DNA from 3 places in the Vreelandella sp. EE27 genome. Region 3 is predicted to be linked to each of the others. Evidence: predicted binding sites of a transcription regulator. Region 3 holds the regulator's gene; each other region holds the start of a gene.
The links. The regulator LexA, encoded in region 3, represses DNA repair genes until DNA is damaged. The targets are predictions, from matches to a motif close to TACTGTNTANNTANACAGTA.
Positions count from the first base shown of each region.

Region 1: the regulator LexA is predicted to act here: its motif matches at 3,000-3,019, upstream of recA (recombinase RecA).
Region 2: the regulator LexA is predicted to act here: its motif matches at 4,542-4,561, upstream of ruvA (Holliday junction branch migration protein RuvA).

Region 1 is NZ_OZ309109.1:2,976,143-2,983,663, forward strand. It holds gene alaS (alanine--tRNA ligase) at 1-1,207, opposite strand, end outside; gene ACWHVV_RS13910 (regulatory protein RecX) at 1,396-1,842, opposite strand; gene recA (recombinase RecA) at 1,913-2,980, opposite strand; gene ACWHVV_RS13920 (CinA family protein) at 3,122-3,631, opposite strand; gene mutS (DNA mismatch repair protein MutS) at 3,736-6,360, shown strand; gene fdxA (ferredoxin FdxA) at 6,523-6,846, shown strand; gene ACWHVV_RS13935 (L-cystine transporter) at 6,912-7,521, opposite strand, start outside.
Region 2 is NZ_OZ309109.1:1,995,620-2,003,140, reverse strand. It holds gene tolA (cell envelope integrity protein TolA) at 1-1,119, opposite strand, end outside; gene tolR (protein TolR) at 1,125-1,568, opposite strand; gene tolQ (protein TolQ) at 1,580-2,260, opposite strand; gene ybgC (tol-pal system-associated acyl-CoA thioesterase) at 2,366-2,746, opposite strand; gene ruvB (Holliday junction branch migration DNA helicase RuvB) at 2,761-3,798, opposite strand; gene ruvA (Holliday junction branch migration protein RuvA) at 3,843-4,451, opposite strand; gene ruvC (crossover junction endodeoxyribonuclease RuvC) at 4,602-5,153, opposite strand; gene aspS (aspartate--tRNA ligase) at 5,308-7,092, opposite strand; gene ACWHVV_RS09585 (FmdB family zinc ribbon protein) at 7,155-7,448, opposite strand.
Region 3 is NZ_OZ309109.1:1,665,189-1,672,709, forward strand. It holds gene moaE (molybdopterin synthase catalytic subunit MoaE) at 1-96, shown strand, start outside; gene ACWHVV_RS08075 (ribonuclease J) at 100-1,674, opposite strand; gene purU (formyltetrahydrofolate deformylase) at 1,941-2,795, shown strand; gene lexA (transcriptional repressor LexA) at 3,036-3,710, opposite strand; gene ACWHVV_RS08090 (TetR/AcrR family transcriptional regulator) at 3,930-4,607, shown strand; gene ACWHVV_RS08095 (L,D-transpeptidase family protein) at 4,585-5,112, shown strand; gene nagZ (beta-N-acetylhexosaminidase) at 5,178-6,188, shown strand; gene ACWHVV_RS08105 (hypoxanthine-guanine phosphoribosyltransferase) at 6,288-6,866, shown strand; gene ppsR (posphoenolpyruvate synthetase regulatory kinase/phosphorylase PpsR) at 6,878-7,521, opposite strand, start outside.

The DNA of each region.
Region 1 (7,521 bases), 1.3 Mb from region 3:
CGCGGCACACGTCGGCGGTCAAATCGAACGGGAAGCCGTAGGTGTCGTAAAGCTTGAAGACCGTCTCGCCGGGCAGCGTATCGCCTTGTAAAGACTCAAGCGCCTCACTCAACAGCCCCATACCGTGATCCAGGGTGCGCGCGAACTGCTCTTCTTCCTTGAGCAATACCCGGGCGATTTGATCGCTGGATTCGCGAAGCTCCGGGTAGGCGTCCCCCATCTCGGCGTCGAGGGCGGCGACCAGCGTATGGAAAAACGCGCCGGTCGCACCGAGCTTGTGGCCATGGCGCACCGCGCGGCGGATGATCCGGCGCAGTACGTAGCCGCGGCCTTCGTTGGACGGCAGTACGCCGTCAGCGATCAAAAACGCGCAGGAGCGGATATGGTCGGCAATGACGCGCAGTGACGGCGCTTCCAGGTCGCTGTAGCCGGTGGCCTTGGCCGCCGCCTCGAGCAGGTTCTGAAAAAGGTCGATCTCGTAGTTGGAGTGCACGCCCTGCATGACGGCCGCCACGCGCTCGAGCCCCATGCCGGTGTCGATCGACGGCTTGGGTAGCGGGTTCAGCGTGCCCTGGGCGTCGCGGTCGAACTGCATGAAGACCAGGTTCCAGATCTCGATGTAGCGGTCGCCGTCCTCTTCCGGGCTTCCCGGCGGGCCACCCCATACGTCAGCACCGTGATCGAAGAAGATTTCCGAGCTCGGGCCACAGGGGCCGGTATCGCCCATCTGCCAAAAGTTGTCTTCGTCGAGACGCGAGAAACGCGCCGGGTCGATGCCGATCTCGTCTTTCCAGATCCGTTCGGCTTCTTCATCGCTTATGTGCACGGTGACCCAAAGTTTCTCTTTGGGTAGCCCCAGGGTCTCGGTCAAAAAGCGCCAGGCAAAGCGGATGGCGTCTCGCTTGAAGTAGTCGCCGAAGCTGAAGTTACCCAGCATTTCGAAGAAGGTGTGGTGGCGCGCGGTATAGCCAACGTTATCCAGGTCGTTGTGCTTGCCGCCGGCACGCACGCAGCGCTGGGCCGAGGTGGCGCGCACGTAGGGGCGCGGGTCACGACCCAGAAACACGTCCTTGAACGGCACCATGCCCGCGTTGGTGAACAACAGCGTCGGGTCGTTGCCCGGTACCAGCGAGCTCGAGGGAACCACGGTATGTCCGTGCTCCTCGAAATAGGTTAGAAAGGCCTGCCTGATCTCTGCGCTTTTCATAGGGGTTCCGTGACAATAAAACGTGATGCCTCGGGGCGCTGTCGCCACCACCCTGGGGCACGCAAAACATCTATTATAACGAAGTTGCCCCACGACTAAAGCCACGATGGGCGTGGCCGGGTCAAACAGAGGGAATTAGGCGAAAACCAGAGGGAATTAAGGAAAGACAGAGGGACTGAATGCGCGCTTCAAGTGTCCAGCCGGGACAGCGCGTAGCGAATTTGATCGAAGTCGAAGCCACGATTGGCGAGAAAGCGTTCGCGTTTGGCGCGCTCTTTAGGGGGAACGAACGATTCACCGGCCGGCGCCCCGGAATCGCTGAAGCGCCTTGAAAGCGTCTCGAAGGCAAGCTCGAACCAGTCGATTCGCTCCTGGGCCTGAACCAATTCGAAAGCCTCGGCTTGAAGGTCGCTTTCCACACCGCGGCGCCTAAGCTCCATTTTGATACGCACCGGGCCCTGCCCGCGCAGAATGCGTGAGCGCACGAAACTTTCGGCGAAACGGCTGTCGCTTTGAAGCCCCTGCTCCTGCAGGGCGTCCAGACAGCTTTCGATCTCCCCGTCCTCGAAACTCTTTTGGGTGAGTTTCTCGAAAAGCTCGGCGCGAGAGTACTCGCGCCGCGCCAGAAGATCCATGGCGACCCCGCGCGGGGTCGCGTTTTTAGTGCCAAACACGGACGTCTCCGAAGCTTTGCATTGCCAGCACTTAGATCAGGCTATCTTCGCCGTCGGCATCGGCTTCCGCCGGTGCCGCAACCTCTTCCTCTTTTTTCGGGTCGGGCTTGGCAAGAAGCTGCTCGCGAATCTGGCTTTCGATCTCTTCCATGATCTCCGGATGCTCTTCCAGGTACTGGGAAGCGTTGGCTTTACCCTGGCCGATTTTGCTGCCCTTGTAGCTGTACCAGGCGCCGGCTTTATCCACCAGGTTGCACTGCACGCCCAGGTCGATCACCTCGCCGGCGTGGTAGATCCCCTTGCCGTAAAGAATCTGGAACTCGGCCTGGCGGAAAGGCGGCGCGACCTTGTTCTTCACGACCTTGACGCGGGTTTCGTTACCGGTGACTTCGTCGCCGGACTTCACCGAGCCGGTACGGCGAATATCCAAACGTACGCTGGAGTAGAACTTCAGCGCGTTACCGCCGGTGGTGGTTTCGGGGCTGCCGAACATAACGCCGATTTTCATGCGGATCTGGTTGATGAACACCACCAGGCAGTTGGCGTTTTTGATGTTGCCGGTGATCTTACGCAGCGCCTGGGACATCAAGCGGGCTTGAAGGCCCACGTGGGTGTCGCCCATTTCGCCTTCGATCTCGGCGCGCGGCGTAAGGGCGGCGACGGAGTCGATGATGATGACGTCGACGCCGCCGGAGCGTACCAGCATGTCGGTGATTTCGAGCGCCTGCTCACCGGTATCCGGCTGGGACACCAGCAGGTCGTCCAGGTTGATACCCAGCTTTTCCGCGTAGCTTGGGTCGAGGGCGTGCTCGGCGTCCACGAAGGCACACACCTTGCCCTGTTTCTGCGCCTGCGCAATGACCGACAGCGTCAGCGTCGTTTTACCCGAGGACTCCGGCCCGAAGATTTCCACCACGCGCCCATAAGGAAGCCCGCCGATGCCGAGGGCGATATCGAGGCCGAGCGAGCCGGTCGATACCGATGGCATGACCACCCGCGGCGCATCGCCCAAACGCATGACGGTGCCCTTGCCGAACTGACGATCGATCTGGCCGAGCGCGGCGTTCAGTGCTTTTGTGCGGTTTTCATCTTGAGCCATTTAAAGCGTCCTCGTAACAACCTGTATAATTAGCCAGTATTATGCCAAATAATAGCGCTAAAACCTATCCCTGACACGCTATTTATTTACGCCAAACCAGGCCATGTTGGGTACTTCCAGCGCCTTTCGATTACCGCCTCGTTAGTCCGATAGGCGCAAAATCAGGGCCACCAGCGCCTCGCGTACCGCCTGCTCGCGCACCGCTTGACGGCTACCGGGAAAGACGAAGCGCTGGGCGTATTGGCGGGCTTCATCGCCCACGCTAAGCCAGACGAGCCCGACGGGCTTATCGGTGCTGCCTCCCCCCGGGCCTGCCACGCCGCTCACCGCCACGCCAAGGCTTGCACCGCTTTCCCGGCACGCCCCCTTGACCATTTCATTGACCACCGCCTCGCTCACCGCGCCGTGGGCGGCAAGGGTCTCTTCTGCGACACCCAGCAGGCGGGTCTTGGCGGCGTTGGAGTAGGTGACCACGCCGGTTTCAAAGTAGCCGGAGCTACCTGGCGCGGCGGTAATCGCCGTAGCAATCCCACCGCCGGTGCAGGACTCCGCGGTGGTCAGCGTAACGTTTCGAGCAAGGCAAAGCCTGCCCAGGCGCTTCGAAAGAAGCGCCAGATCGAGATTTTTCAAACCAGACGCGTCAGCGGCCATGCAGACTCCTTCATGTAAGCGCTCCGTTCAGCGTAGAATACTGCGTTTCACTTGCCCATAGAACATGGCGCAATACGTTTGCGCCACGCTCAATCAGGACGCCCATGTCACAGGCCAGCCCCGCGCACACGCCAATGATGGCGCAATACCTCAAAATCAAACGCGAACACCCCGAGGTCCTGCTTTTTTACCGGATGGGGGATTTCTACGAGCTCTTCTTCGATGATGCCAAGCGTGCCGCCACGCTTTTGGATATCACCCTGACCGCCCGCGGCCAAAGCGGCGGCAAGCCGATTCCCATGGCCGGTGTACCCTACCACAGCGCCGAAGGCTATTTGGCCCGACTGGTAAGCGCCGGCGAATCGGTCGCGATCTGCGAGCAGATCGGCGACCCGGCCACCAGCAAGGGCCCGGTGGAGCGCCAGGTGGTGCGCATCGTCACCCCCGGCACGCTGCACGACGAAGCGCTGCTCGATGCCCGCCGCGACAACGTGCTGGTCGCGCTGTGCCCGGGCAAGGAGCGCTTTGGCCTGGCCTGGCTCGAGCTCTCCAGCGGGCGCTTCAACGTGCTCGAAGTCGAAAGCGAAGCGGAGATGCTGGCCGAGTTGACCCGCCTGGCGCCGGCGGAGCTTTTAGTGCCGGAGAACCTGACCCTGCCCGAGGCGTGGTCGCAAAAGCGCAGCCTGCGCCGCCAGGGCGAATGGCTTTTCGACCTGGAAAGCGCCACGCGCAGCCTTTGTGATCAGTTCGAGGTGCAGGATCTGCGCGGCTTCGGCTGCGCCCACCTGACCACCGCGCTGGTCGCCGCCGGCGTGCTGGTCGACTACGCCCGGGACACCCAACGCTCGCGCCTGCCCCACGTGACCGCCATTACCGTGGAAAACCGGGACGACGCGGTGGTGATCGACGCCGCCAGCCGGCGTAATCTGGAAATCGACCTCAATCTGGGTGGCAGCACCGATAATACCCTGGCAAGCGTTCTGGACACCTGCGCCACCGCCATGGGTTCGCGGCTTTTAAAGCGCTGGCTCAACCGCCCGCTGCGCCAAACCCAAGTCGTTCAGGCGCGCCAGGCGGGGGTGGCACTGCTTACCCTGGACGGCGCCTATATGGCGCTGCGCGAAGCGCTTTCCGAACTGGGGGATATCGAGCGTATTTTGGCCCGCGTGGCGCTCTACAGCGCCCGCCCCCGCGATCTGGCCAAGCTGCGCGATGCGCTCAATGCCCTGCCCACGCTGCAGGGGCTTTTAGAAGAAATCGAGAGCGGCAGCGCCATCGATAGCCTCAAGCCGCATATTCGCCCCTACCCGGAGATGGCCGATACGCTGAGCCGGGCGATCATCACCAACCCGCCGGTGGTGATTCGCGACGGCGGTGTAATCGCCCAGGGCTTCGATAGCGAGCTCGACGAGCACCGGGGGCTTGCCGAGAACGCCGGTGATTATTTGATCGAGCTCGAACGGCGTGAGCGCGAACGCACCGGCCTTTCCCACCTGAAGGTGGGCTACAACCGGGTTCACGGCTACTTCATCGAACTACCCCGCGCCCAGGCCCAGCAAGCCCCGGCGGAGTACATTCGCCGCCAGACGCTGAAAAACGCCGAGCGCTTCATCATCCCCGAGCTCAAGGAGTTCGAGGACAAGGCGCTGTCGGCCAAGTCCCGGGCGCTCTCGCGAGAAAAATGGCTCTACGAGCGGCTTCTGGGCGAGCTCAACACTCTGCTCCACGAGCTCCAGGGCACCTCTCAGGCGCTGGCGGAACTCGACGTGCTGTGCGCCTTTGCCGAGCGCGCCGAGGCGCTGGACTGGGTACGCCCGACGCTCACCGCCCACACCGGCATTCACGTAAGCGCCGGGCGCCACCCGGTGGTCGAGCACGTAAGCCAAACGCCCTTCGTGCCCAACGATATCGACCTCTCCCCTCAACGGCACATGCTGATCATTACCGGCCCCAACATGGGCGGTAAATCGACCTACATGCGCCAGACCGCGCTGATCGCCCTGCTCGCCCATAGCGGCAGCTTCGTGCCCGCCCAATCCGCGGAAATCGGCCCGCTGGATCGCATCTTCACGCGTATCGGCTCCTCGGACGACCTGGCCGGCGGGCGCTCAACCTTTATGGTGGAGATGACCGAAACCGCCAATATCTTGCACAACGCCACCGAGCAGAGCCTGGTGTTGATGGACGAGATCGGCCGCGGCACCAGCACCTTCGACGGGCTGTCGCTGGCCTGGGCAAGCGCCGAGCAGCTGGCTGCGACCAAGGCGCTGACGCTTTTTGCCACCCACTATTTCGAGATGACCGGGCTAACCGACCAGACCCAGGGCGTGGCCAACATCCACCTGACCGCCACCGAGCACGGCGACAGCATCGTATTCATGCACCGCATCGAGGCCGGCCCGGCCAGCCAAAGCTACGGCCTGCAGGTCGCCCAGCTGGCCGGAGTGCCCGCCGGGGTGATTGCCCGGGCGCGCCAAAAGCTCGTGGCCCTTGAGCAACGCGATATAGACGAGCAGCAACGCGATACAGGTGAGCCGCAACGAAACGTGCAGGGGCAACCGGTTGATGGGGGCGAGCGCCAGCCCGGCGCCAGCCAAACGCCCCAGCAAAACGACCTGTTCGCCAGTGCGCCGCACCCGGTCGTGGAAGCGCTCAAGGGCATGGAGGTCGACGCGCTGTCGCCCCGCGAGGCCCTCGAGCTTTTGTATCAGTGGCGCGAGCTTCTATAAGCGGTGCAGTTGGCGCTTGCCGCGGGGCATAGGCACCTCTAGAATACGGCCCATATTTTTTAGCTTCTAAAAAACGGCTGATTTATAACCATTCACGATTAACTATCATTCACGACACGCCATGGCCATACCGTGCGGTGGCCATGCAAGAGGGGTAAACCGATGACGTTTGTCGTTACCGAAAACTGCATTCAGTGCAAATATACCGACTGCGTAGAAGTCTGCCCGGTCGACTGCTTTTACGAAGGTCCGAACTTTTTGGTGATTCACCCGGACGAGTGCATCGACTGCGCGCTGTGTGAGCCGGAGTGCCCCGCCGAGGCAATCTTCTCGGAAGACGAGCTACCGGAGGGTCAGCAACCCTTCATCGAGATCAACGCCGAGCTTGCCGAAGTGTGGCCCAATATCAGCGAGAAGAAAGACCCGCTGCCCGACGCCGAAGAGTGGGACGGCAAAACCGGCAAGATGGACAAGCTCGAGCGCTAGGTTCGAGTATCGCCCATAAAAAAAGCCACCCGAGGGTGGCTTTTTTGGGCCTAAAAGAAAGCGCTTTAGACCGCCTTGGGCTCGCCAAGCTCCTCGGAGTCCGCGGCGAAGACCGCGCCGTCGTGCTGCTTGAGCAGGCGGCTGGTGACCGTGCCCGCGGTCATCGAACCGTTGACGTTGATCGCCGTGCGGCCCATGTCGATCAGCGGCTCGATGGAGATCAAAAGCCCGGCCAGCGCAATGGGCAGATCCAGCGTCGAGAGCACGATGATCGCGGCGAAGGTCGCCCCGCCGCCGACCCCGGCAATGCCGAAGGAAGCAAGCGTAACCACCAGCACCAGGGTACCCAAAAACTCGAGCGAGAGTGGATCGACCCCTACCGTGGGGGCGATCATCATGGCGAGCATCGCAGGATAAAGACCCGCGCAGCCGTTCTGGCCGATGGTCGCGCCGAAGGAGGCGGCGAAGTTGGCAATCGCCGGCGGCACGCCGATGCGGTCCACCTGGGCTTCGATATTGAGCGGAATGGTCGCAGCACTCGAGCGCGAGGTGAACGCGAAGGTGAGCACCGGCCATACTTTCTTGAAGTAGCGCAGCGGATTGACGCCCGCCCCGGACAAAAAGAGCGCGTGCATGACCAAAATGAGCGCCAGGCCCACGTAGGAGGCCACCACG
Region 2 (7,521 bases), 330 kb from region 3:
CGACTGATCAAAAGCGCTGTTGCCGCTCGACGTAACTATGTTAGCCATTAACACCTCCCCTGACGGCCCCAAACGCACGCTTATGGTGGCACGCAGGTTGTCGCCGGCGCCGCCGGGAATGATCCAGGCCTGCTCGACGGCACGCTGCACGAGGTTGCTAAAGTTATTGGCTGCCTGCTGGGCTTGTTGCGCATTGGCCGCGGCCGCCGCTTCGCCTTCCAACTGGCGCTGCATGGCGGCTTCGGCCTCTGCCTGAGCTTCGGCTTCGCGCTGACGCTGGGCCTCTGCTTCCCGTTCACGTTGGGCCTGTGCCTCACGCTCGGCTTGGGCTTCGCGTTCGCGTTGCGCCGCTTCTTCGCGCTCACGTTCTGCCTGGGCTTCGCGCTCAGCTTGTGCTTCGGCCTCGGCTTCGCGACGCGCCTCTTCCTCACGCTGGCGTTCGGCTTCAGCTTGGGCCTCTGCCTCTGCCTCTGCCTCTGCTTCGGCCTCTGCTTCGGCCTCCGCCTCGCGACGTGCGGCTTCTTCGCGTTCGGCTTCCGCTTCTGCCTCGCGTTCCTGGCGAGCCTGCTCTTCGCGCAGGCGTTGCTGCTCGGCTTCGGCTTCTTCTCGGGCTTGCTCCTCGGCGGCGCGCTCTTCGGCCAGGCGCTGGGCTTCTTCTTCGCGTGCCTGGGCTTGAGCTGCCTGCGCCTGAGCCTGTTCTTCGGCCTGCTGTTCCCGGCGCGCCGCTTCGGCTTCGGCTTCTTCGAGCGCACGAGCGCGGTCTGCAGCCGCCTGGGCTTCAGCCTCGGCAGCGGCTTGCGCTTCCGCCTCGGCTTCGGCGTTGCTCTCTTGCGGCGCGGGTTCGGGCTCGGGTTCCGGCTCAGGCGGTGGTTCGGTCGCCTCCGGGGCGCTGGCACTCTCTAATGCCGCCTGCTGTTCGACCGCCTGCTGCGCCTGGTCGGTAAAGGTCTCGGTGCTGACGAAGGTTGCCTGCACGATCGAGGTAGTGTCCGGCTCCTCGGTGCTGCTCGGCAGGCTGATCAAGCTAAACGCCAGGATCGCGAGGTGAACCGCAATCGCCAGTATCGCGGGCAAGGTATAGCCGACGTCCTGTCGGTCACGAAAAGCGTCATGGGCCATAAGCGTTACCCTTGCGCCTCCTGGGGCGGCTCGGAAAGTAGCCCTACGTTGGCAACGCCGGCGCGCTGAAGCGTACTCATCAGCACCACGATCTGGCCGTACTGTACGTTACGGTCGCCCCGCACCATGACCGGCGTATTGGGTACACGCTGGAGTATCGCGACGACGCGCTCGGACATCTGATCAAGCGACACCGCCGTGGTGTCCTCACCCAGGGTAATGAAATAGCTGCCTTCGCTATTGACCGAGATAATGATGGGGTCCGACTCGTCCTGGTTCTCCAGCGGTTCGGAGCTTACCTGGGGCAGGTCGACCTCGACTCCTTGAGTCAGCATGGGAGCGGTGATCATGAAGATCACCAGCAGCACGAGCATGACATCGATGAAGGGGACGACGTTGATCTCCCCCATCGGTTTTTTATTACCGCCGCGATGAAATGGTCCGTTCATGGTGGACTCCCTTAGCCGGCGCTCTTGCTGCTATCGCGACCTTGCAGATTGCGATGCAAAATGGCGTGGAACTCTTCGGCAAAGTCTTCGTACTTACCTAGTAGCCGGCCAACGTCATTGGAGAGACGGTTGTAGAAAATAACCGCGGGGATGGCAGCGAACAGGCCCATGGCCGTGGCGATCAGCGCTTCGGCGATCCAGGGCGCGACGGTGGCAAGGGTTGCCTGCTGCGACATGGAGAGCGACTGAAACGAGCCCATGATGCCCCAGACCGTACCGAACAGGCCGATATAGGGGCTTGCCGAGGCCACGGTGGCCAAAAAGGTCAGATGTTGGGTCAGGCGGTCTTCTTCCCGGGACCAGGCCACGCGCATGCTGCGCTGTACGCCTTCGAGAATGGTATCGGCGTTACGGGTCTTGGGAAGCAAACGGTTGAATTCGCGAAAGCCGGAATGAAAGATATGCTCGGCGCCATGCCCCGGCTCGTCGGCGGGAATGTCGCGGTAGAGTTCGTTGAGATCGACACCGGACCAAAACGACTCTTCGAACTCGCTGTACTCCCGCTTGGCTCGGCGTATAGCGATACTGCGCTGAAAAATCACCACCCATGAGAGGATCGACCCCACTACAAGCAGCAGCATGACCAGCTGCACGACGGTGCTGGCACTCATTATCAGGTGGGGTATGGACATGGTGTTATCGTTCACAGTCGCCCTCATCAGTCTGTTAGCGCAAACGCGCCGTTATGGTCTGTAGAATGGATCCAGAAACCCGTTAGGTAGTGCTGCCCGGCCCGCTTACGCGTCGAGTTGGGCGCGAAGCTCGCTGGGCCACGCTTTGGGCCGCAGCGTTTCGCCGTTCAAGCAGGCTATCTCGACTGTGGCGCGGCACAAGAGTTCCTCGTTTCGCCATACGCGTTGCTCGAACACCATCCGGCAGCGGCCCATACTGTCGACCGTTGCGTCTACGCTTAGCGCGTCGTCGAGTCTGGCCGGTTTGCTATAGTGACAAGCCAAGCGGTATACCACTAGCTGCGTGCCTTCGTCCAGCAGCGTTTGCTGGCCAAGCCCCAATTCTCTTAGCCATTCGCTGCGGGCGCGCTCCATGAACTTCAAGTAGTTAACGTAGTAGACGATGCCGCCGGCGTCGGTGTCTTCGATATAGACACGCACCGGCATACGAAACGTTGAGCTCACGGGCGGCGCTCCCCTTCCACATCGATACTCTGCTCGTGGGGAACGCGGTCGAAGTGTCGCCAGGCCTGGCGGGTCACCACGCGCCCACGCGGCGTGCGCATCATGAGCCCCTGCTGAATCAGGTAGGGCTCGATGACGTCCTCGATGGTATCGCGCTCTTCACCGATCGCCGCGGAAAGCGAATCCACCCCGACCGGGCCGCCGTCGAACTTGTCGATCATCGCCAGCAATAGCCGCCGGTCCATATGGTCCAGACCGTGATGGTCCACGTTTAGCATATTGAGCGCGGCGTCGGCCAACGCGGCGTTAACGACGCCGTTACCCTTGATGTCGGCGTAGTCGCGCACGCGGCGTAAAAGTCGATTGGCGATACGCGGCGTGCCCCGGGAGCGCCGAGCGATCTCGATCGCGCCTTCGTGGTCGGTTTCGACGTCCAAAAGCCTGGCCGAGCGGGTCACGATCTCGGTCAGCTCTTCCAGGTTATAAAACTCCAAACGCTGCACGATACCGAAGCGGTCGCGCAGCGGCGAGGTCAAAAGCCCGGCGCGCGTGGTCGCCCCGACCAGCGTAAAACGCGGCAAATCCAGCTTGATCGAACGCGCCGCCGGCCCTTCGCCAATCATGATATCGAGCTGGAAATCTTCCATGGCGGGATAAAGAACTTCCTCGACGACCGGCGAAAGCCGGTGGATTTCGTCGATGAACAGCACATCACCGGGCTCGAGATTGGTGAGCATGGCGGCCAGGTCGCCGGCGCGCTCGAGTACCGGGCCCGAGGTAGACTTGAGCCCGACGCCCATCTCGGTGGCAATGATATTGGCCAGCGTGGTTTTACCAAGGCCTGGCGGGCCAAAGACCAGGGTGTGGTCCAGGCTCTCCTCGCGAAGCCGCGCGGCGCCGATAAAAATCTCCAGCTGTTCGCGTACCCGGGGCTGGCCAATATAGTCCTGGAGTTTTTTGGGGCGAATGGCGTGGTCGATGCGCACTTCGCCCTGCTCGGGGGCGGCGGCAATGAGCCGGTCGTGTTCTAGCATAAATACTCGTTAGCGCCTGCGTTCAAAACCCGATAATTTGTCATTCAGCCTCCCATGCGCCGGGTAAGGGCTGCTTTTATGAGCGCTTCCGTGGGCTGATGGGGGTCGATATCGGCCAGCATTTTAGCGGCTTCGGTCAGCTTGTAGCCAAGGCTTGTCAGCGCCGCTTCGGCATCGGCCAGGTTGTTGCGCGGCGCGGGCTCGCCGTTGGCGCCTTCCAGGGCAAGCGGGGCGTGCTGGCCCTGCTCCCATTCCGGGAAGCGGTCGCGCATTTCGATGATCAGCCGCTCGGCGGTTTTCTTGCCCACGCCGGGCAGTTTGGTGAGCGCTTTACTGTCGTCGTCGCGCACACAGCGCATGAAGGCGTCTTCGTCCATGCCCGAGAGAATCGCCAGGGCGAGCTTGGGGCCTACGCCGTTGACCTTGATCAGCGCCCGAAAGAGCGCACGCTCCTGGGCCCGGGCGAAGCCGTAAAGAAGATGCGCGTCGTCGCGAATGGTCAGGTGGGTATAGAGCGTTACGGTCTCGCCTGGGGCGGGAAGCGCCACAAGGGTTGTCATTGAAGCTTCCAACTCGTAGCCAACGCCGTGCACGTCGATGACCACCCAGGGTGGATGTTTTTCCAGCAGTGCGCCGTTTAAACGACCAATCATGGGCTACCTCGTTACCGATCAAACTTGGGTTACATAAAAAAGCGAGTGACTAAACAGACGGTTACTCTACACAGGGTTACTATATGACGACTCTGTACAGATGACCAGTGGTGGCGCGACGACCTTAAGCGCTGTAAGCGCTGTGCGCCGTTAAAGTCGCCAACGCCCGCTCGAGCGCCGGCTTGCCCCCCGGGCGGGCAAAGCCTTTAGCCCCTGGCCTGCGTAGGCGTGGCTGAGCGCAATGGCCAGCGCATCCGCGGCGTCGGCCTGGGGGGTGGCCGAAAGATTCAAAATGGCGGTGACCATATGCTGGACCTGGGCTTTATCCGCCCCGCCCTGGCCGGTCACCGCCTGTTTGATTTGGCGGGCGGCGTACTCGGCGATTTCGAGCCCGTGGTTGGCCATGCACACCAACGCCGCGCCGCGGGCCTGGCTAAGTTTCAGGGCGGAATCCGGGTTTTTCGCCATGAAGACACGCTCCACCGAAACCTCGGTTGGCCGGTGAAGACCCACTACCTCGGCAAGCCCGGCGTAAATTTGCGCCAGGCGCTGCTCGAGTGCCCCGTCAGCGGTTCGGATACAGCCGCTGGCCACGTAGTGCGGCTTGGCGTTGACCAGTTCGATCACGCCGTACCCGGTAATCCGCGAGCCCGGGTCGATCCCCAGGATGCGCCTAGGCGGGCCTTTGGGCCGTTCGTCCATGTGCTTTCTCCTGACGGACTTTTTCTAACGTACTATTTCCAGACGTACTTTTCCTGACCTACTTCCCTTGGAGCACGGTGCCTGGAAACAAAAACACCGACGCGAGCGCCGGTGCTTGAGCCTACCTTAACGTAGCATTGAAACCTTTACCGGATTACTCGCCGGTGGTGGTCTCGGGCTTCGCTTTCTGGCGCAGGCGGATGTTGAGGTCCTTGAGCTGATCGGGGCTCACCTCGCCCGGGGCGTCGGTCATCAAGCACGCCGCGCTCTGAGTTTTCGGAAAGGCGATCACTTCGCGGATGGTTTTCGCATCGGCCATCAGCATCACCAGACGATCGAGGCCGAAGGCCAGGCCGCCGTGGGGCGGCGCGCCGTACTGGAGCGCGTCGAGCAAGAAGCCGAACTTCTCCTGAGCTTCCTCTTCACCGATACCCAGAATCTCGAACACGCTGCGCTGCATGGTCTGGTCGTGGATACGGATCGAACCGCCGCCGAGCTCGGTGCCGTTGAGCACCATGTCGTAGGCGCGGGAAAGCGCGCTGGCCGGGTCGGCCTTGAGCTCTTCCGGCGAGCAGGATGGCGCCGTGAACGGGTGGTGAAGCGGGCTCAGACGACCGTTATCGTCGGCTTCGAACATCGGGAAGTCGACGACCCAAAGCGGCGCCCAGGATTGGGTGTAAAGGTCTAGATCGGCACCGAGCTTCACGCGCAGCGCGCCGATCGCCTCGTTGACGATGTTGGTCTTGTCCGCGCCGAAGAAGATGATATCGCCATCCTCGGCCCCTACCCGGTCCAGAAGCTCTTCGACCACGTTCTCCATGAACTTGACGATGGGCGACTGAAGACCTTCCAGCCCCTTGGCGCGCTCGTTGACCTTGATCCAGGCCAAGCCTTTTGCGCCGTAAATACCGACGAATTTGGTGTACTCATCGATTTCTTTACGCGAAAGCTTGGCGCCGCCGGATACTTTCAGCGCGGCCACGCGGCCGTCATCGGCGCTGGCCGGTCCGGAGAAGACCTTGAAGTCGACCTGGCTCATCAGGTCGTCGACATCGGTCAGCTCGAGCGGGATACGCAGATCGGGTTTGTCCGAGCCGAACCGGTCCATCGCTTCCTGCCAGCTCATGCGCGGGAATTCCGGCAGCTCGACGGAGAGTACTTCCTTGAAGAGCTTTTGAATCATCGACTCGGTAATGCCCATGATATCGTTCTCCTCGACGAAGGAGGCCTCGATATCGATCTGGGTGAACTCGGGCTGACGGTCGGCGCGAAGGTCTTCGTCGCGGAAGCACTTGGCGATCTGGTAGTAACGATCGAAACCCGCCACCATCAAAAGCTGCTTGAAAAGCTGAGGCGACTGCGGCAACGCGAAGAAGCTGCCGGCGTGGGTGCGGCTAGGCACCAGATAGTCGCGGGCGCCTTCCGGCGTTGCGCGGGTCAGGATCGGCGTCTCGATATCCAGAAAACCTTCGTTTTCCAGATAGGCGCGAACGGTATGCGAGATACGCGAGCGCAGACGCAGTTTCTCGATCATGTCCGGGCGGCGCAGGTCGATGTAGCGGTGCTTGAGGCGCACTTCTTCGCCGACCTTGCCGTGCTCGTCGAGCTGGAAAGGCGGCGTGGCAGCGGTGTTGAGCACCTCGACGTCTTTCGCCAGAATCTCGATCATGCCGGTGGGCATGTTCGGGTTTTGCGTGCCTTCCGGGCGCAGCCGAACGCGGCCGGTAATACGCAGCACGTACTCATTACGGGCACGGTCGGCATTGGCGAACGCTTCAGCGGTATCCGGGTCGACTACGAACTGGGCGATGCCGTCGCGATCGCGCATATCGAGGAAAATGACCCCGCCGTGGTCACGGCGACGATGCACCCACCCACAGACGGTGACCGTTTGATCTACCAGAGTTTCGTTAAGCTGGCCGCAATAATGGCTGCGCATGTTTCATCCTGTTCTGTTACGTGACAATAAAGGTATCGCGGGTCTGGCCTTCACCGGCGCGGCTACGCCGCATCACCCTTGCTTTTGGAAGAGCCACCGGTGGGTGTAGACGAAGCGCTTTCGGCTTTACCCTTTGCGGCGGGCTGGTTGTCCGCTGCCAGGTTTTTCTTGCCACCGGTTTTGAAATCGGTTTCATACCATCCGCCGCCGGCCAAGCGGAAACCGGCCGCCGACACCAGACGATTAAGATCGTCGCGCTGACAGGCCGGGCAGTGCTTCAACGGGTCGGCACTGATCTTCTGTAGTTTTTCCATGCGATGACCGCAGGCCTTGCACTCGTATTCATAGATGGGCATGTTGATAGCTCCTGAAAAGCTCAGCGTAGACAGGACATTGATAACCCTAACGACTTTGGGCCCTGGCAATATG
Region 3 (7,521 bases):
ACCCGCGCGCCTTTCTGGAAAAAGGAGCATTCCACCCAGGGCGATTACTGGGTGAAGGAGCGCGCAAGCGACCAGCAGGACGCGGCGCGCTGGTGACCGTCAAGGCGCCTCGGTCGCCATGATCTGCAGATGGACTTCCGGCATGTGCTGGCAGTGTTCCCCCAGCCAGTGAATCATGCCGGGGGTAAGCGCCTCGCGAAGCTCGGCCAGGGTGTCGGCGTGAATTTCATCGAGGCGCTCGTCGAGCCAGTCGCTAAAGCTCTCTTCATCGATGGGGCTTGCCCCGCTCGCGTCGAGCATCAAGCGGCCGATACGCTGCCAGCCCGTATCGGTGGCGCATACCGGCAGCGCCAAAAACAGCGTGCCGCGCCGGGCGCTGTTCGACTCTGCCCCAAGGCCTGGGTGAGGCGTCACGCTGTTTTGATCCACCACGTGGGGTAGCTGCGGGTAACGCGCCTCGACCCGAATGCCTTCGTTGTCCATCGCCAGCATATCGCCGTTGACCGGGGCGAGCGGCGCCTTGATACCGAGCTCTTCGGCCAGCGCCTGGTGGGCCTTTTGATGGACCGCTTCGCCGTGAACTGGCAGCAGCGCCTTGGGCCTTATCCAACGATAGAGCGTTTTGAGCTCTTGCTGGGCCGGGTGGCCGGTGGCGTGGAGTTCCGGGTGATTGGTTTCGTCAAAAAGCGTCACGCCCAATTGGGTAAAGCGGCGTTTGAGCTGGGCAATCGGGCGTTCGTTGCCGGGAATGGCCTTGGCGGAGAAAATCACGTTATCGCCCGCTTCCAGGTCCATGAAGGGGTGACGCCCCTGGGCCAGGCGCTGAAGCGCTGCGCGGGGCTCGCCCTGGCTGCCCGTGGCGATCACGACGACTTCATCCGGCGGCAGGTAGCCCAAATCCTGGGGCGGGACCAGCGCCGGGAAGTCGTCCAGATAGCCAAGCCCACGGGCGACACCCACCATACGCTCCATGGAGCGGCCCATCAGGCTCACCCGCCGTCCACTCTGCGCCGCCGCCTGGCCAATTGCCCACACGCGCGCCAGGTTGCTGGCAAAGCAGGAGACCACGACGCGGCCCTTGCACGCCTTTAGCGTTCGGGTGAGGGCTTTTGCGACATCGCCTTCGCTGCCCGCGGTGCCGGGGAGCGGGGCATTGGTCGAGTCGCCGACGACGAGATCCAGCGGTGCCAGTGCCTGAAAGTGGGCGGGATTGACGCTTGGGCCGATCAGCGGCGCGGGGTCGAGCTTCCAGTCGCCGGTGTGAAGGACCCGGTAGCCCCCGGCCAGCATCATGATGGCGCAGCTTTCGGGAATCGAGTGCGTCATTAACAGATAGCGAAGCGTGAACGGGCCTTGCTCCAGCGCCTCATTGGGTTCGATCACGTGAATGGCGGCGCTGCTCAAACTGTGCTCGGCAAACTTGTGGCGTAAAAGGCCGGCGGCCAGGGGGGTGGCGTAAATCGGGCACTGCCACTTCGGCCAAAGCCAGGCGACCGCGCCGATATGGTCTTCATGGCCGTGGGTGATGTAGAGCGCCTGGGGGGTGATATCGAGCTCGGCCAGGGTCTGGGTATTGGGCACCTGAAGCGGGGCGCTGGGCAGATCCTGGCGAATCATCATGCCGCAATCAATGGCGATCCAGTGACCGTCATAACCATAAAGCGTCAGGTTCATTCCTATTTCACCACAGCCGCCAAGCGGCAGTATGCGCAAGGGTGGACGGCGGCGGGGACGAAGTTGAACGCGAGATGGATCCATTGATTATGAACAGCCTGAAAAGTAAGGCTTTAACTATACGGTAAGGCGGGGGCGGCTAACAATCATGGCGATGCCAGCCAGGCCCGCTTGCGCTACACTAGCGCCCTTGCTCAGCGCCACGACCCCCTTCATGGCGGACAAGGCCTGGCATTTTTAAAATCGTGTTTATATTGAGTGTATTTATGTCGCATTACTACCGTTTAGTGGTTTCCTGCCCGGACCAAGTGGGCATTGTGGCGCGTGTCTCCAGCTTCATCGCCCAGCACGGCGGCTCCATCACCGAGGCAAGCCAGCATTCGGATCTGCAAACGGGCCGGTTTTTCATGCGTTACGAGATTCTTGCCGATTCCATCGGTATGACCGCCGAGGCGCTCGAAGAGGCGTTCTCGCCGATCGCCAGCGCCTTCGACATGCAGTGGGCGCTGGTGGATACGCAAAAGCGGCGCAACGTGGTGATCATGGTCTCAAAAGAGTCCCACTGCCTGGTCGACCTGCTTTACCGCTGGCAGGCCGGCGAGCTCGACTGCAACATCGTGGGGATCATCTCCAACCACCCGGATATGCGCGCGCTGAGTGAGTGGTACCAGATTCCCTACTTTCACATTGCGGTCGACCCAGGCGACAAGCAGGCTTCGTTCGATGCGGTACAGGCGCAAATCGAGGCGCTCGAGGCGGACTGCATCGTGCTGGCGCGCTACATGCAGATTCTGCCGCCGGCGCTTTGTAGCCGCTACGCGGGCCAGGTCATCAACATCCATCATAGCTTTTTGCCCTCGTTTGCCGGTGCCAAGCCTTACCACCAGGCTTACGCGCGGGGCGTTAAGCTGATCGGTGCGACCTGCCACTACGTGACCGAGGAGCTGGATGCCGGCCCGATCATCGAGCAGGACATTCATCGGGTTAGCCACTGCCATACCCCGACGGATCTGGTGCGCTTTGGCCGCGACGTGGAAAAATCGGTGCTGGCGAGGGGGATTCGCTGGCATCTGGAAGATCGGGTGCTGATCGACGGCAACAAGACCGTCGTCTTTAACTAAAAAAAGCGGGGCACCGAAGTGCCCCGACTCAAGGCGGTTTTTATAGCGGGTGCGGTGCCGGGCAGCCCTACGCGAGGGCGCTGTGAATACCTCCCTGTACGCTACTTTCGCCATCCCTGGCGAAAGACCCTCGCGACGGGCTACCCGGCACGGTCAGTCAAAGTGCTTTAATTGAACCAAAAAGCGGGGGCACGCATCAGTGCCCCCGCTTTTTATGCAACGTTCAAACAGGCGAGTGGCTTAGCCGAGCGCTTGGCCGCTGCCGCCGCGAATCACGCCTACGCCCACACCTTCGATATCGAGCTGCTGGGTGCGCAGGTCGATTTCGATCGGGTCGAAGTCGCTGTTTTCAGCCAGTAGCGTTACCTGATGGCCGTCGCGCTTGAAGCGTTTGACGGTGACTTCGTCTTCAAGGCGTGCCACCACGATCTGGCCGTCGCGTACCCGCTCGGTGCGGTGCACGGCGAGCAGGTCGCCTTCCAGAATGCCGATATCTTTCATCGAAAGCCCGCGCACGCGCAGCAGGTAGTCCGCCTTGGGCGTGAAGTAGTCCGCCGGAAGCGGGCAGTAGCGGTCGATGTGCTCGGCGGCCAGAATCGGGTTGCCCGCAGCGACTTCGCCAATGATGGGCAAGCCGTTTGCCGGCGTTTCGCCGCTTTCGTTGGCAGCCGGCGCCGGCTCACTGGTTTCGGTGCCTTCCTGGTTGGGTAGGCGAATACCCCGGGAAGTGTGGCGAATGATACGAATCGCGCCTTTGCGCTCGAGGGCGCGAAGGTGTTCTTCCGCCGCGTTGGGTGAGCGAAAGCCCAAAGCCTTGGCGATCTCGGCCCGGGTGGGCGGGTAGCCAAGCTCATTCATGGTTTTAACGATAAAGTCAAAAACGTGCTGTTGACGTACTGTAAGAGGACGGGACATGTCTGACTCCAGCGTAAAAGGGTAACTAAAAAGGTGACTCGATATATATGTGTTTAAGTATACAGTATGTTCCTCTGTCCAGTATATGACTCAAGCCACGGATTATAAAGCCGTTCGGGCATCGAGTGGGGGAGTTCACCCTTTCTGGCGATTGAGACTGGCGCGTTAATGGCCTACTATTTTGCGATGTTTTAAACACTCGTTTTTCTGGAGGGCGCCATGGCGCAATCTGATACGGTCACGCGTATCCTGGATACTGCGGAGGTGCTGTTCGCTGAACGCGGCTTTGCCGAGACCTCGCTTCGTAATATCACCAGCAAGGCACGGGTGAATCTGGCCGCCGTGAACTACCACTTCGGTTCCAAGAAAGCGCTGATTCAGGCCGTATTCGCGCGCTATCTCGATCCTTTCAGCCAGCGCTTTCACGAAGCCCTGGACGCGCTGCACGAGCGCTACGGCGAGGAGGACATTCCCCTCGAAGTGCTGCTCGAAGCCATGGCGACCACGGTGCTGACGGTGCCCGCCGAGCGCAATAGCCTCAAGGTTTTCATGCGCCTTTTGGGTTTGGCCTATAGCCAGGCCCAGGGGCATCTGCGCCGCTATATTCAGCAGCAGTACGGCGATGTGTTCACCCGTTTCGTCGAGCTCGTTCGTCGGGCAACGCCGGAGCTTCCCGACGCGGAACGCTTCTGGCGGCTGCACTTCATGCTGGGCACGGTGATCTTCACGCTTTCCGGGCTCGATGCGCTGCGCGATATCGCCGCCAAGGAGTACAACGAGCAGGTCTCGGTGCGCGATCTTGTCCGGCGGCTACGCCCGGTGGTGGTTTCCGCCATGAACGCGCCGCTTCCCCCCGCTTTGGAGGAGCCTGCGTATGCTGACGCCCAATCTGGCTGATCTTCCCCCCGTCGATGGCCCTTGGCTCGAGGTCGACCTCGCCACCCAGCACCTGCGCTGCTGGCAGGGCCAGGCGGTGGTACACGAGTGCGCCGTCTCGACCGGTGAAAACGGCGTAGGGCAAAACGAGGGCAGTGGTCAGACGCCCCGTGGCTGGCACTACGTGCGCGCCGCGATCGGCGAAGGCTTGCCGGAAAATGCGGTATTTCGCGGGCGGCGCTTCACCGGGGAAGTCTTTACCCCGGAACTCGGCGCGCAGAATCCGCAGCGTGACTGGATTCTGACGCGTATTCTCTGGCTTTGCGGGCTCGAGCGCGGCGTTAACCGCGCAGGCCAGACCGACTCCCAGCGCCGCTATATCTATCTTCACGGCACGCCGCCAGACCAACCCATGGGTATAGCCGCCTCCCACGGCTGCATTCGCCTGCGCAATGACGATCTGCTCGCGGTGTTCGCTTTCGCAGCCCCAGGCACCCCGGTGTGGCTCAACGCCGCGGGGCTTTAACGCCGGATTTTGTTTAAGGCCGCCGATCGACTAGAATTGGCGGCCGTTTTATTGGATGCAAGCCGATGACGCAACCGCCAGGCCCGGTCATGCTCGACCTCGAAGGGCCCGCTATCACGCAAGCTGAAAAAGCCTTGTTGGCCGACCCCGCCGTGGGTGGGGTCATTTTGTTTGCGCGCAACGTAGAAAGTGCCGAGCAGGTCAGCGCGCTTTGCCAAAGCATTCGCCGGTTAAGGCCCGATCTGCTGCTGGGCATCGACCAGGAAGGCGGGCGCGTTCAGCGCATCAAAAAAGGCGTTACGCGGCTTCCCGCGATGGCGCGCATTGGCGAGGTCTACGCCCAAGACGCGGATGCCGGGATACAGCTGGCCATCGATGCCGGCTGGCTGCTGGGCATGGAGATGGCGGCCTGCGGGCTCGATATTAGCTTCGCCCCGGTGCTCGATGTCGAAAGCGGGGTTTCCAGCGTGATCGGCGATCGAAGCTTCAGTCAGGACCCCGAACACGTCGCCGAGCTCGGCGGACGCTTCATCCAGGGCCTGCACGAAGCGGGTATGGCCGCGGTAGGCAAACACTTTCCCGGCCACGGCGGCATCGAAGCCGACACCCATCATAGCGTTGCCGACGACCCGCGCCCGTTAAGCGAGCTCAAGGCGCGGGATCTGGTGCCTTTCACCCGCCTGGCCGCCCAGCTCGACGGCGTCATGCCCGCCCATGTGGTTTTTAGCGCTTTCGATCAGCGCCCGGCGGGCTTCTCGCCGAACTGGCTCGGAATGCTCAGAGAGTCGCTGGGCTTCAAGGGGGCGATCTTTTCCGACGATTTGACCATGGCCGGTGCCCACGTGGCCGGCGGGCCGGTGGAGCGCGCCCGCGCCGCGCTGGCTGCCGGCTGCGACATGCTGCTGGTATGTAACGATCGTGGCGCCGCGCTCGAGGTGGTCGCCCACTGTCAGGGGCTCGAGAGCAAACGCGCCGGCAAGCTTCGCTACGCCCGCGCCCGGCCGGACCTCGCGGCGTTGCCCGCGCTCAAGCGCTGGCGCCGCGCCAATGCACGCCTGGGCGAGCTGGCCGACTAGCCCGCGCCGCCTTAAACACCTTTTTCTCGTTCGAAGCGCCGATGTATCGCCGGCGCTTTTATTTTTTGAACCTTGATCGCTTGATACCGGAGCCCTTCGATGAACAAACTCGATAAAGAAGCCCTTGAATCCCTGGATTCAATGCGCGAGCTGATGGATAACGCCGACTGCCTGATCACCCAGGCGCAGGTCGAGGAAGCTCTCGATCACATGGCCGAAGCCATCACGCGGGATTTGGGTGACAAGCTGCCGGTGTTTTATTGCGTGATGAACGGCGGGCTGATCACCACCGGTCATCTGCTGACCCGGCTGGGCTTTCCGCTGGAAGTCGACTACCTGCACGCTACGCGCTACCGCAACGAACTGCGCGGCGGCGAGCTTTTCTGGCGGGTCTCGCCGGAGGTGCCGATGGCCGGGCGCCACGTGGTGATCATCGACGACATCCTCGACGAAGGCTCGACCCTGGCGGCGATTCTGGACTACTGCCAACAGGCTCAGGCGGCGAGCGTCACTACCGCCGTGCTGGTCGATAAACAGCACGACCGCAAGGCGGTGCCGGGGCTCAAGGCCGACTACTGCGGCCTGGAAGTAGCGGATCGTTACGTGTTCGGTTTCGGCATGGACTACAAGGGTTACTGGCGCAACGCCCCGGGTATCTTCGCGCCCAAGGGGCTATGAGCCTTACCCCTTTAGCGGGGCGAAAAACGCCGCGTTAGCCCGGTTTCGGCGATCATGCGCGTGGAGATCTCCTCGATCGAGAAGCGGGTGGTATCGATGAACGGAATGCCAAGCGTGCGGTAAAGCGCGCTTGCCTGCTCGACTTCCTGCACGCACTGGTCGATCGAGCTGTAACGGCTGTTGGGGCGGCGCTCGTTGCGAATGGCCGAAAGCCTTCGCGGGTCGATGGTCAGCCCGAAGAGCTTGTGGCGGTGCGGGGCGAGCACCCTGGGCAGTTTCAAGCTGCCGTCCTCGTCGAGATCGTCTTCGGTGATTGGGTAGTTGGCCGCGCGGATGCCGAACTGCAGCGCAAGATAAAGCGACGTTGGCGTTTTGCCGCAGCGCGAAACGCCGACCAGAATGACGTCCGCCTGATCGTACTGGTGGGTGCGCGCGCCGTCGTCGTTGTCGAGGGCAAAGTGCACCGAGTGGATGCGATCCATGTAGACATCGTCGCTGCCAATGGCGTGGGTTCGCCCGACACTATACGAAGAGTGGGTCTCGAGCTCTTGCTCCAGCGGCGCCAAAAAGGTCGAAAATACATCCACTTTGAAGCCCTGGGCCTGGCGAATGACGTCGCGAATTTCCTGATCGACGATGGTGTCGATGATGATCG